Regions from separate parts of the Halobacillus sp. H74 genome, predicted to be linked through region 1. Evidence: riboswitches for the same ligand, from Rfam matches in the RefSeq annotation. Region 1 holds a riboswitch; the other holds the start of a gene.
The links. Region 1 has a riboswitch for S-adenosylmethionine ahead of msrA (peptide-methionine (S)-S-oxide reductase MsrA). Riboswitches for the same ligand answer to the same signal wherever they lie in the genome.
Positions count from the first base shown of each region.

Region 2: linked by a shared signal. The riboswitch ahead of metE (5-methyltetrahydropteroyltriglutamate--homocysteine S-methyltransferase) and the one ahead of msrA (peptide-methionine (S)-S-oxide reductase MsrA) in region 1 are both predicted to bind S-adenosylmethionine.

Region 1 covers NZ_JBQQCI010000003.1:442,753-448,883, reverse strand. Annotated here, with positions in the region: gene ACTWPX_RS08555 (kinase) at 1-342, opposite strand, end outside; gene ACTWPX_RS08550 (ribonuclease H-like YkuK family protein) at 845-1,327, shown strand; gene ACTWPX_RS08545 (DUF4190 domain-containing protein) at 1,376-1,639, shown strand; gene eutH (ethanolamine utilization protein EutH) at 1,721-2,806, opposite strand; gene msrA (peptide-methionine (S)-S-oxide reductase MsrA) at 2,934-3,407, opposite strand; SAM riboswitch class I at 3,524-3,644, opposite strand; gene ACTWPX_RS08530 (AIM24 family protein) at 3,809-4,501, opposite strand; gene ACTWPX_RS08525 (DinB family protein) at 4,844-5,332, shown strand; gene ACTWPX_RS08520 (Na+/H+ antiporter NhaC family protein) at 5,416-6,131, opposite strand, start outside.
Region 2 covers NZ_JBQQCI010000004.1:266,104-272,234, forward strand. Annotated here, with positions in the region: partial or broken gene ACTWPX_RS10585 (aldo/keto reductase) at 60-1,027, shown strand; gene metE (5-methyltetrahydropteroyltriglutamate--homocysteine S-methyltransferase) at 1,193-3,496, opposite strand; cobalamin riboswitch at 3,627-3,834, opposite strand; SAM riboswitch class I at 3,891-4,004, opposite strand; gene ACTWPX_RS10595 (class I SAM-dependent methyltransferase) at 4,163-4,420, shown strand; gene ACTWPX_RS10600 (hypothetical protein) at 4,429-4,815, shown strand; gene ACTWPX_RS10605 (n-acetylglutamate synthase) at 4,971-5,309, shown strand; gene ACTWPX_RS10610 (DinB family protein) at 5,547-6,005, shown strand.

The DNA.
Region 1 (6,131 bases):
TTGCCATTCACAGCAATCCAACGAAGCTGTGTATTTATGTAACTTAAATTCTCTTTCCATTTTCAAAAGTTCAAAAAAATGGTTTCTTAACCAGAGCACATCCCATTGTAGCTGGTAATACTCAAACCACTCTTCCTGGCCAGTATGATAACGTCTAGATTTACTAACGATATAATCATCGATATGAAAAGTGTGAACATCATATCTTCCACATAACTGCTCCCCCAGTTCTTTCACTATTGTCGTTTTTCCTGCCCGGCTCAATCCATCTATTCCAACTATGAACCTTTCTCCCTTTTGAAGGTGGGGTAATGATCCCCAAAAGTTGCTCCAACCTTTCACAATGTATCACTCCTTATTTTCGGACCCGCTGAGAAACCCTGTTGTTCTTCACGACCAAGTCATTCGATGAGTAAAGGGAAGTTAATCTTCTTTGGTTGTTAGAGCACCACCTCAACCAGGTCATAACTGAAAAGACGTCAGTTTTTCATATGTATTGAAAAGTACGTAACCACGATGCTCTCGCTTTTTATAAGTAAACATGCATATTAACAAAGGTAAATCAGAAGTCATCTTTAAGCATTCCTGATTGCATAATTATACCAATATTGACACATACTCTCGATAAATTCATGTTATCTTTCACATAGGTCTATGAATATCTTAATAACAAGGGGAATAAAACTTAAGTATTTGCCTCCTCCCCGTTCTTTCTTGAGGCACCCCCCCCCCCCCCGACAACAAACATAAACAAGACAAAAAGTTAACAGAGCCTTGTGAAAAAATAAAGGAGCTGTCTGTTGTGAATCAATCAGATGTATTTCAAAATCTCACTTATAAGCAAATGAATTTCTCTGAGGTGTTCTCCCATATCATCACCTTTATGAAAAAGGAACCAATCGCAAATTACCGTTTAATGGTCGGGACTGATTCTCAAGTTCATCCTTCTAATACGCTATTTATTACAGGCATCGTTATCCAACGTGTCGGCAAAGGGGCGTGGGCTTGTTTTCGAAAAGAAATTGTCCATAGAGAAATGACCACTTTACATGAACGGATTTCTTATGAAACGTCATTGACTGAAAAAGTAGCCGCTTTATTTACAGAAGAGAAGAAAAACGAATTGATTGAAATCGTCCTCCCCCATATTTATAAAGGAGCGACCTTTACTATTGAAGGACATATCGACATTGGTTCTGGAGAACGAAATCGGACAAGGGTCTATGTGAATGAAATGGTTGCAAGAATTGAATCATTAGGAATAGAGCCGAAAATCAAACCTGATTCGATCGTCGCAAGCAGCTATGCCAATCGATACACAAAATGATTCTAAATAACCCGTGTCCTTGATACAATTGTATTAAGGAGGAAATTTATGAACAATAAAGCCATTACATCCCTCACTTTAGGCATTATGTCCATTTTTATTCCAATAGTCGGCCTGATCATCGGCATTTTCGGTCTCATCTATGCCAATCAATCTTTTAAGGAAATGAATGAGGTTGAATCAGAAGGAAAGAACTTTGCCATCGGAGGAAAAGTATGCAGTATCATAGGTATCTGTATCCAGGCAGGGGTCCTTCTATTGATTGTTACTGGATTTTTCTTATTTTCTTCTTTTAAGAGTTTTGTATTATGAAGAAAAGCCCAAATGTCTTTCAAATTTGAAGGACGTTTGGGCTTTTCTTTAATATCAGTCCATCCCGGAGCGAGTCGATTGTTAGTCAGCAGTTTCACTTTTAGTCATTAAAAGAGCCAATAGTATCGCTAATACTCCAGCTGTCAATTTACCGACGATCACGGATAATATCATATCTTTTTCAACACCTGCTACGAATGCGAAATGACTGCCAAACACAAAAGCACCGCTTACCGCAAAAGCCGCATTCACTGTCTTCCCTCTGTCATCCATGTCCTTCATCGTCGCCAGCATTGGCAGATGATGAGCTAAAGAAGCGATCAGCCCCGTCATTGCTATAGTGTTTATGCCCATCTTCGCACTCATTTTCGCTAAACCTTTTTCTCCATGTTGATTGATAAAAGCAACTAATGGATAAGCACCTGCTAACGTCACAGTTATCCGACCGACGATAGTGACTCCTTCTGACAAAGGAGCCATCCCTGGTAAAAGAACCATTCCTGTCAATGTTTCAATAATAATCAGAGCTAAACCGGTGATGATGATCAGTTCTATAGTTTTTCCGAAATAAGAAAATAAGCGGATAGTCATATTTGTAAATAACCATAAACCAGCACCGATCACTACAGACAGAATGATGGCTGGTGTTAAATTGCGCAACATCCATAGCCAATCATAACCTGCGGTCCACCCTCCTATTAAACAGCCAATCGGGACGGTTACCAAGCCAGCTAGAATACCCTTAGCAAAAAAAGGACGATCTTTCTTTTTTACAATCGTCAAAGCGACCGGAATGGTGAAAACGAGGGTAGGTCCCATCATCGTCCCTAACAAAGACCAGGAAAATACCGCCGCTCTTTCCTCCAATGCCAGTGAACTTGCTAGAGGGTACGCTCCCATATCAATAGCCAGCAGCATGGAGGCGAACATGGAAGGGTCTGCACCGAACCAATGAAAAAGGGGAGAAATAATCGGCGCCAGCCATCTCGATAGTACAGGAGCAAGGGAAATGATTCCGACCATGGATAAGGCTAATGGACCCATCATCATGAAGGCTTCATAAAACCTCCACCCTAAAGATAAACGATGATTAAGGACATAGTAATCCAAAGCCCCGAGCATCATGAATATGCACATAACAATTAAAATGCCATCATTGAACCACACGCTGCCTCCCTCCTTTTTCAGACTACTGACGATTGACCTTTCACCAAATCCTGAAAGTTATTAAATATTTTATAATTTCATGGACGATAAAAAAAGACCTCTTTTTCAAGAGACCTTAAATTTAACTTCAGCCAATTCCACAAGCGACGGAACCGTTTTTTTGTAAATATTTCTGATGGTGTTCTTCTGCCTCATAGAAAGTCGTCGCTTTCTCGACTGTTGTGACAATCCGACGTTTGAAGACTCCTTTTTCTTCCCACTCTTTAATCTTTTCATCCGCAATATACTTTTGACTTGCTTCAGAATAGAATATAACTGAACGATATTGGTGACCTATATCAATCCCCTGTCTATTACGAGAGGTCGGATCATGAGCTTCAAAAAAGATATTCACCAGTTCTGCGTAAGTGATCACTGTTGGATCATAATTGATTTTCACCGCTTCTGCATGTCCTGTACCGCCTGCTTTTACCTGCTCATATGAAGGGTGTTCTAATTTGCCGCCTATATAGCCGACTTTAGTCATTGTGACTCCTTCGAATTTTTCAAAGAAAGCTTCTACACCCCAAAAACATCCTGCACCGAAAATAGCTGTTGCCATTTGACATCGTTCCTTTCCCTTAACGCAACTTCTTCCGAGAGCCTGACGGTTTTAATTAACCAAAAGACCCCTTTTCTTATCCAGTAAGAAAAGGGGTCGCTAATATCCGCACGATCCTCTCATCTCTTAGGATGTTAACCATCCTACAGGAATTGGCACCGTTCTCGTCAATCCTTGGATTGATTCGATGGTTGCCGGGCATCAAAGGGCCAGTCCCTCCGCCTCTCTGGATAAGAAGTTTCCGTTATTTATTTTTTGTTAATTATCATCCTACAATGTTTTTGTATCGAAGTAAAGGATTACTGCTTAAAAATTTTCAAAAACAGCCTATCCCATTCTCCTGCTACCATTGTATTCACAGAGTACCATACTCATGCCTGTCCGAAAAAAAATGTGCTTTTTCACTGACTTCCTGTGGTATGAACCTCCTCAAACGGCTGGACAATCACAAAACCGTCCCCTTCAAACTCCATTTGGATCGATTCACCACTTCCCCGTCCGATAAACGTTTTGAAACTGATATCCGTCTTGAAATCAGGTTCTAGATGACCGGACCAAGCAACCGTTGCGTGCGGGTCTGTGATGACCGGTTGACCGGGTCGTACAAGTAAAGTCAATGGTTCATAATGGGAAGTGATCGCCACACGGCCACTGCCCTTCAAGGTCACATTGAATAATCCTCCTGAAACCATCCCGGCAACTTTTTTCATCAACTTGATATCCCATTCAATACTTGGCTCAAAAGCAAGTAAATCATTTCCATTGACCGTAATTGCTTCATTGTCTAAATCGAAAATCGTTATTTTCTTTCCTTGATCGGCGAGGTAAAGTCGTCCGCGTCCGGTAGCTTTCATCAACGAACTGCCTTCCCCTGTCACTGCCTTTTTGAAAAGGCGACCGACTCCATGTTCTAATATCCCTTCGCGTTCGAATTTGATGCCCCCATTATAAGAAATCATCGATCCTGCTTTAGCCCAAACCTGATCAAGTAAATTGACTTCTAAAATCCTTGGAGTTTCTAACTCAAAATAATCATTTTCTGTATCATCCTGTTTTGTCTGCCTTATGAACTCATTAATCGAATAATTACTCATCTCTTCTCCTCCTTATGTATGCTCCCTTTTATTCTATGATAAAGGGCTTCCCTATACCATGATGGAGTGATTCCAAGTGAAATTGCGCTTCCCTTATAAGCTTGCAGTTATTACACTGCCACTCTCTTTCAATGGAATTCACTTAACGAGAAACACGACAACCCCGATAAACAAGAGGAAAATCGAGAGTGAAAACATGATTTTCTTCATAATTACGCCACCTTTACTTATATACGTACATAGTAAAGCAAAGTTTCAAAGGATTTGAGGTTTCTTATAAGAACAATCCGTTTTTATTATGATAGACTCGAGGTAAACTTAATGGTGAAAGGAAGAGTTTTCATGTATGGCTTAGACGAAAAAAGAAATCAAGTGTTAGACTTTGTAAATGAAGTACCTGAAGAACAAGCACATCTTAAACCTGGCGAAGATCAGTGGTCCATATTAGAAGTACTTGAACATCTTTATTTGATGGAACAACTTGTCGTTTATCAAATTAACCAAGCCATCAAACAAGGTGACGACCACCAGGCTTCCGAAAAGCCTCTCCATCGTACGACGGACCGGGACTATAAAGTGGAAGCTCCCGCTTCGGTGCGGCCAAAAGGAGAATTCATGAACCTTGATGATGCCAAGGAAGGGTTGAAAAAGACCCGGGAGTCCACTCTATCCCTCGTTAATAATAAAGAGCAGGAAACCTTGAAAAATCGTGCTTTTCCTCACCCAGCATTCGGTGATCTGAGTTTGGAACAATGGATTGAATTCATTGGATGGCATGAATTACGCCACTTGGATCAAATGAAAGAAGTGAGAGCGGCACTCAATCATTAAAATACGTATGATTACTAGATGAATTTCTTCGCGAGAAAAACGAAAACCCCTGAGTCATTGCGTAATGACTCAGGGGTTTCCGTTTATTCTTGAGCTTTATAATCCTTCGGTTTGATTTCTTCTCCATTCTTGCCAGAATAACGAAGCCCCCAGCCTGTCCAGGCAGCGATGAACATGACAATCAATAGTCCCCAGCCCTGAAAAACGAATGGGAAGACTTCTGCAGGGCCGACCACAGGAAGGAAATCATATTGCTCTGCTGCACCTTGAACTGTTGCCCAGGCGAGCAGGACTCCACCACTCCAAGGGAAAATATAACCGAGAGAGGATGTGACAGTATCCAAGAAGTTCGCCCGGCGGTATGCATGAATATTCAATTCCGTCCCTAACTTCCTTACGAATGGCGCCGCAGCTATTTCTGCCGCCGTATTGATTGTAATAAACATATTCAAGAAAGCAACGATTCCGAAAATTGACAACTCAGCCCGACGGACGACATTATTGATAATTCGAAGGAAAAAGTTCTTGATAACGTCCATCGTTCCAGCCACTTCCAATAAATAAGCCGCCGCTAAGATGAATAAGATCAATATCGCCATATTGAAATATCCACCGATTCCATTAATCAAAGCACCTTCAACAACTGCTTCACCAGCGTCGTTTTTATAAATATGAAGCACTTCAGTCAATGATCTTCCACTCAGGAATATGAATACCACGGATGCTAGTATGCCCCATGAAAGAGAGGTCAATAAGTGTTGGCCACTCAGTGCCAAATAAAGCACCAAAATGAATGGCA
Region 2 (6,131 bases), on a different contig from region 1:
TAAGTATTCTGGATATGGGGATTTTGTTGTTGTGTTTATTACAAAAGGGAGGGAATGGAATGAATTATAATACACTCGGAAAGACAGATTTAAAAATCAGTGAACTGGGTTTCGGAACGTGGGCGATTGGAGGCAGCTGGGGAAAGACCAATGATGAAGAAGCCTTAAGAGCAATTGAATTGGCCGTCGAACGCGGAGTGAACTTTTTTGATACAGCCGATGTGTACGGGATGGGTCATAGTGAAGAGCTTTTAGCGAAAGCCTTGAAAGGAAAAGAATCACAGGTTCATATCGCTACAAAATTTTGCCGGCAAGGCGATATTCATAGTCCGGAAACGTATACGATGGCCCAGGTTTCTTCTTATTTAGAGGATAGTTTACGTAGGTTGAATAGAGATCAAATCGACCTCTATCAATCATTGTCCACCATTTGAGATTTTGGAAGATGGACGTGTTTTTGAAGTACTCGAAAAGTTGAAGCAAGAAGGGAAAATCCGAAACTACGGTGTTAGTGTCGAGTCGGTCGATGTTGGAAAATACGAATGCAGACGCCCTGCAAGTCATTTTTAATTTGTTCCGTCAAAAGCCCTTGGAGCAATTATTCCCTGCAGCAAAGGACAAGGGTGTGGGTATCTTAGCGCGCGTACCTTTGGCGAGTGGGTTACTGATAGGTAAATATACAGAAACACATAAATTTGAAGAAGATGACCATAGGAACTTCAACCGTGATGGTGAAGCGTTCAATGTCGGGGAAACCTTCGCAGGATTAGAGTTTCCAAAAGGTGTGGAGCTGAGCAGCAAGTTGAATTGGATCGCAGAAGAGCGGGGAAATATGTCCAGGGCGGCTTTGAGATGGGTCATGCAGCAGGAAGAAGTGACAAGTGTGATTCCAGGATTCCGTAACCGAAAACAGGTGGAAGACAATTTGTCGGCTGTTGAGGTAAAGCCGTTTAGTGAGGGAGATCTAGAACAGTTACGTGATTTTTATCAAAAAGAAGTGCATGAGTTTATCAGAGGTGTTTATTGATAACAAAGGTTATAGATGTTCAAGTCATGTATTTGGAGGTTGTATAATGATTGTTAATGGGGAAGATGGCTGCTTCAATCTATCAGGTTGTATGCTCCCGCTTCTTTACAAAGGAAACAAAACGCTCAGGGATTAATCCCTGAGCGTTTAAAAGTATGAAAATTTTCAGGAACCACTTACACTTTGTTTTACTTTCTCACGTGCCTTTCGCGCTGCCTCAACCATGTTTGTGAGAGCAGCTGCGGTTTCTTCCGTTCCTCTGGTTTTCAATCCGCAGTCAGGATTGACCCAGAATTGACGAGGGTGAAGGACTCGTAAAGCGCGGAGGATGTTTGCTTCCATCTCTTCCACATGCGGAACTCTAGGACTGTGGATGTCATAAACTCCTAGACCAATTCCTTTTTCATAGGATATTTTCTCAAAGTCAGCTACAATTTCTCCATGGCTGCGCGCGGCTTCAATAGAAATGACATCTGCGTCCAATTGGTCGATGGTAGTCATAATCGTTCCAAATTCGGAATAACACATGTGTGTATGAATTTGGGTTTCATCTTTGACCAACGACGTTGCAAGTTTGAAGGCATATACAGCTTTTTCTAAATAATCGTTCTGTTTTTCTTCTTTAAGTGGTAATCCTTCGCGTAAGGCAGGTTCATCGACTTGAATCATACGAATACTCTTATCTTCCAAGGCTTTTACTTCTTCTTGTAAAGCTAAAGCAACTTGCTTTGTTACTTCAAATCTGCTGATATCCTCTCGAACAAAGGACCAATTAACAATTGTGACCGGTCCTGTTAACATTCCTTTTATCGGTTTATCTGTCAACGATTGCGCATAGGCTATTTCCTTCAACGTCATCGGTTGCTGGTGGACAACCTCTTTATAAATAATCGGTGGTTTGACGCAGCGAGATCCATAGGACTGCACCCAGCCAAACCTTGAAAATACAAATCCCTCCAGTTTCTCACCGAAAAATTCAACCATATCGTTCCGCTCAAATTCCCCATGCACTAAAACATCCAGTCCCCATTCTTCCTGTCGACTGATCCACTCAGATATATTGTTTTTAATAAAAGTTTCATAGTAGGAGTCTGTCCACTCCCCTTTTCTCCAATTCATTCTCGCTTTCCGAATCCCATTTGTTTGAGGGAGACTGCCGATTGTCGTTGTCGGAAGTAATGGGAGGTTGAAATATTTCTCCTGAAGCTTCTGACGAGTACGATAATCAGAGGCTCTTCCGATTTTTTGTTCTTCCCATGTATTCGTTCGATCTTTTGAGGAATCCTTTTGTTCCTTGTCCCCCCATAACTGGATAAGGGCTTCCTTTTGTTTAGTCAATGTTTCTTCCACTGATTCTTTTCCTTCGTTTAATGCTTTCGTCAAGAGGGCTGTTTCCTGCAATTTTTGATCAGCAAAAGAGAGACCGTCTTTCAATACAGGATCAATCTCCTTCTCCGTCTCTATGGTTACAGGAACATGCAATAAACTGCAGGAAGGCTGCACAATAAGACGTTCGTTATCTACCTTTTTTAAAATTGTTTCCAGCTGTGTTAGCTGTTTTTCCAGGTCTGCTCTCCAAATATTTCTTCCATTTATTACACCAGCAGCGAGGGCTTTTTCCTTTGGAAAACCGTATGTTTTCAAATTATCCAGGTTTTTCCCACTATCGTGAACGAAATCAAGACCGATACCAGCCACAGGAAGTGAGACGACTTCTTCATAATGATCGACGGCTTCAAAGTATGTTTGAATCAAGATGTTTACATCCGGCAATTGCCTATGGATCAATTCATAGACTTCATTGAAGAGTTGAAGATCCTCTTTTGTAGTAGAAGTGCAAAGGATCGGTTCATCGAACTGCACCCATTCGGCCCCGGCGTTTTTCAGTTCTTGAAGCACTTGGATGTATAGAGGGACAAGCTTCTTCAAAAGGAAGTTTCCCTTGTTTTTTTCAACACCCTTCGCAAGTGTAATGAAAGTCATTGGACCTAAAAGGACGGGCTTACCAATAATGCCAAGGTGTTCTCTTGCTTCGTTAAAATAATGAAGAGGGAAATTATTGATTAATTCAGGATTTGAATTTCCATCAATTTCAGGGACAATGTAGTGATAATTTGTATTAAACCATTTTGTCATTTCAGAGGCTACGACTTCATCATTTCCACGGGCAATATCAAAATAAGTATTAAGGGAGTCACTTTGATTATAGTTTCCGAAGCGTTCAGGGATCAGACCAAACATAAAAGACGTATCAAGCACGTGGTCATAGAGAGTGAAATCCCCTACAGGAATAAGGTCAACCCCTTTATCCATTTGCTTTTGTAAATGGTCAAGGCGAATTTTTTTCATTTCATCCAATAATTGATTTTCAGAAATTCCACCTTGCCAAAAGCGTTCAAGTGACTTTTTCCATTCTCGTTTTTCACCAATTCTGGGATAACCAATTGTCGAAGTTATTACACTTGTCATCACGATGCCTCCTAATGATTTTTTCAATAAAAAAATCCCTCTATTTATTAGAGAGATGGTTATGACGTTAAAAAACTCATACGGACGTAAAATGCATGCGCGCCAAAACACCTCCCTATTCCTCGTAGGTTTAGTGTACGTTCAACAGGCAGGTCTCCTGACTTATGTTCAACACAAACCTGAGCCTTCCCATCGAGATTCATAAATAAGATAGTGGCATGCAAGCAGGTTTGCTCCTATATACAGTGGCGGGACCGTGCCGGACTTACACCGGACTTCCCTTTTAAGCTGCCTAAGATCGAAGTGGTTTAGGCAGCACCTGAAGATATACGATATTAAATTTTCTTCATAAATACAAAAACCTCTCAATTTGAGAGGTTTAGACATTCGACCTCTCTTATTTTTCAAAGCACTTGCTTCGCTGGAATTAGCACCTAAATCAACGTAGGTATATTGATTCGGCTGCCGGGTTTCATAGGGCCAGTCCCTCCACCTCTCTGAATAAGAGATTATGATTTATGATTAAAAGAAATACTAGCATGGGGTTTCGAGGCTGTCAAATTGGATAGTTAAAATTAATAGAAAAGAGCAATACATCGACTTCAGTGATCTGATTTGCAATAATTGGTAGTAATATATAAATGCAACCATATGGAGGGAGAGCTATTGATAACACAGGCCAAGTATTGGGACGAACGTTTTAAAGAAGGGGAAATTTGGGGTGGATCACCATGTCCTTCAGTGGATATGAGCTTGCCGCATCTAAGAGATAACCATATCCGTTCAATCCTTGTACCAGGATGTGGTTACGGTAGTAATAGTTTAGAATTAGCTCAAAGTGGATTTAAGGTTAAAGGTATAGATGTCTCATCAGAAGCTATAAAGCTTGCATGCAGGAACATAAGTGCCGAGAAAGAAACATAGAGTATCAAGTGGAAGACGTACTTAAACCAAATGATACTAAGGAGAATTTTGATGCGATTTATTTATCAAATGTTTTACACCTATTTTTAAAAGATGAACGTACTTTACTTATGAACCAAATGAATAAGCTATTAAAGCAGGAAGGTTTAATGATTTTTACTTGCATATCTACTGAAGACCATAAGAATTTCGGGGTTGGAGAAGAAATTGAGGAAAATACCTTCTTACATGATGGTAAGTCATTGCATTTTTATGATGAAAAAGAAATTGACCATGAATTACCATCTAACTTTAAGGTTTTAGAGCTGACATTACATACTCAAACAGAAACAGATCCAGCTGGGAACAAAGAGGATTTGGTTTTATGGTTTGTGGTCGCTAAGAAAGTATCTTAAGGAAATGGAAGGATCTAGTGATTGTAATGAATGTTATCTCGATTTCTAGTCTTCAGGAATAGGGGCGATTCAAAAATAGTGGATGTCTCCTTTTTTATTCAAATTTTAAAAATTGTATGATAATATTGTAGCTTACAAGTTCAAGGAGGGATTAAATGATTCATTATAATAATCGCCAATTTGTTTCAATAGAGAATACGGAAAGTGGTGAAGTATCTTCCAAAACTTATTTTGACTACTATCAAGAAGGAAATATCCTTTATGCTGATTACTCAGGGGGAGAGATAGTCAAAGGGAAATTAGTAGGAATAGTAAATACCGATGACACTTTAGAATTCCGATATAATCATGTGAACACATCAAATGAAATCAGAGGAGGGAAGTGCAAATCAGTTCCCCACTTAAACTCTGAGGGGAAAATTGAGCTACATGAAGATTGGCAATGGCTTGATAAAGATCAAACCAAAGGAAAATCCATAGTTAGGGAAGTTTAATGGTTATTACATAAAGAATATAATAAAACATTTGAGTTCTTTTAAATTATATTTCAATTTCAAATCTTCAACAATAGGGGCTTTCCTTTAGTAATTTGGGAAGAGCTTATTTAGTGCTGATCTAAATGGGATATTGACTGGTTTGATATAGAGATATAACCAAGGCAAGTCTGAGCTGAATGTTTGAGGACGGTAAGGTGGAAAGCTAGAATTATAGGTAAGAAGGGAGATGATAACATGAACGAAGGACAGATTTTTCAACAGATCAACCTGGTAAGAAAAGCGACGTTGAAGGAATTGGACAATGTCACAGAAGAACAGGCGGATAAACAGCCGGAAGGATTCAGGAACACGATCCGCTGGAACCTCGGACACATTTACGTGGTGCAAAACTCATTGATTGCTAAGTTCGGCGGCAAACCGATCGAAACGCCGTCCAGCTATCTTAAACTGTTCGCACCAGGCACAAAACCGGCCGATTGGCATGGCGACATCCCGACACTTGCTGAGCTGAAGCAAGAGCTTGAGGAACAGCCGGCTAGACTGAAGGAAGCGCTCGCAGGGCAGCTGGATGATGAAGCGGCAGAAGCCTTCTTATCCCTGCCGACAGTTGGAGAAATTCTGAATTTCACATTGTACCATGAAGGGGTACATACCGGTACGATTAAAGCCTTGAAAGAAAATACGGCAGAGTAAAGGGAAAAGCTGACTAGAGGGGTTAGTCAGCTTTTTTTCTTGATGATTTCATACTGTCTTATTCGCAAAAAAATAACCACCCATAGCTTTACCATCATATAGTAGTGGTAATTTTTCGCACTATGG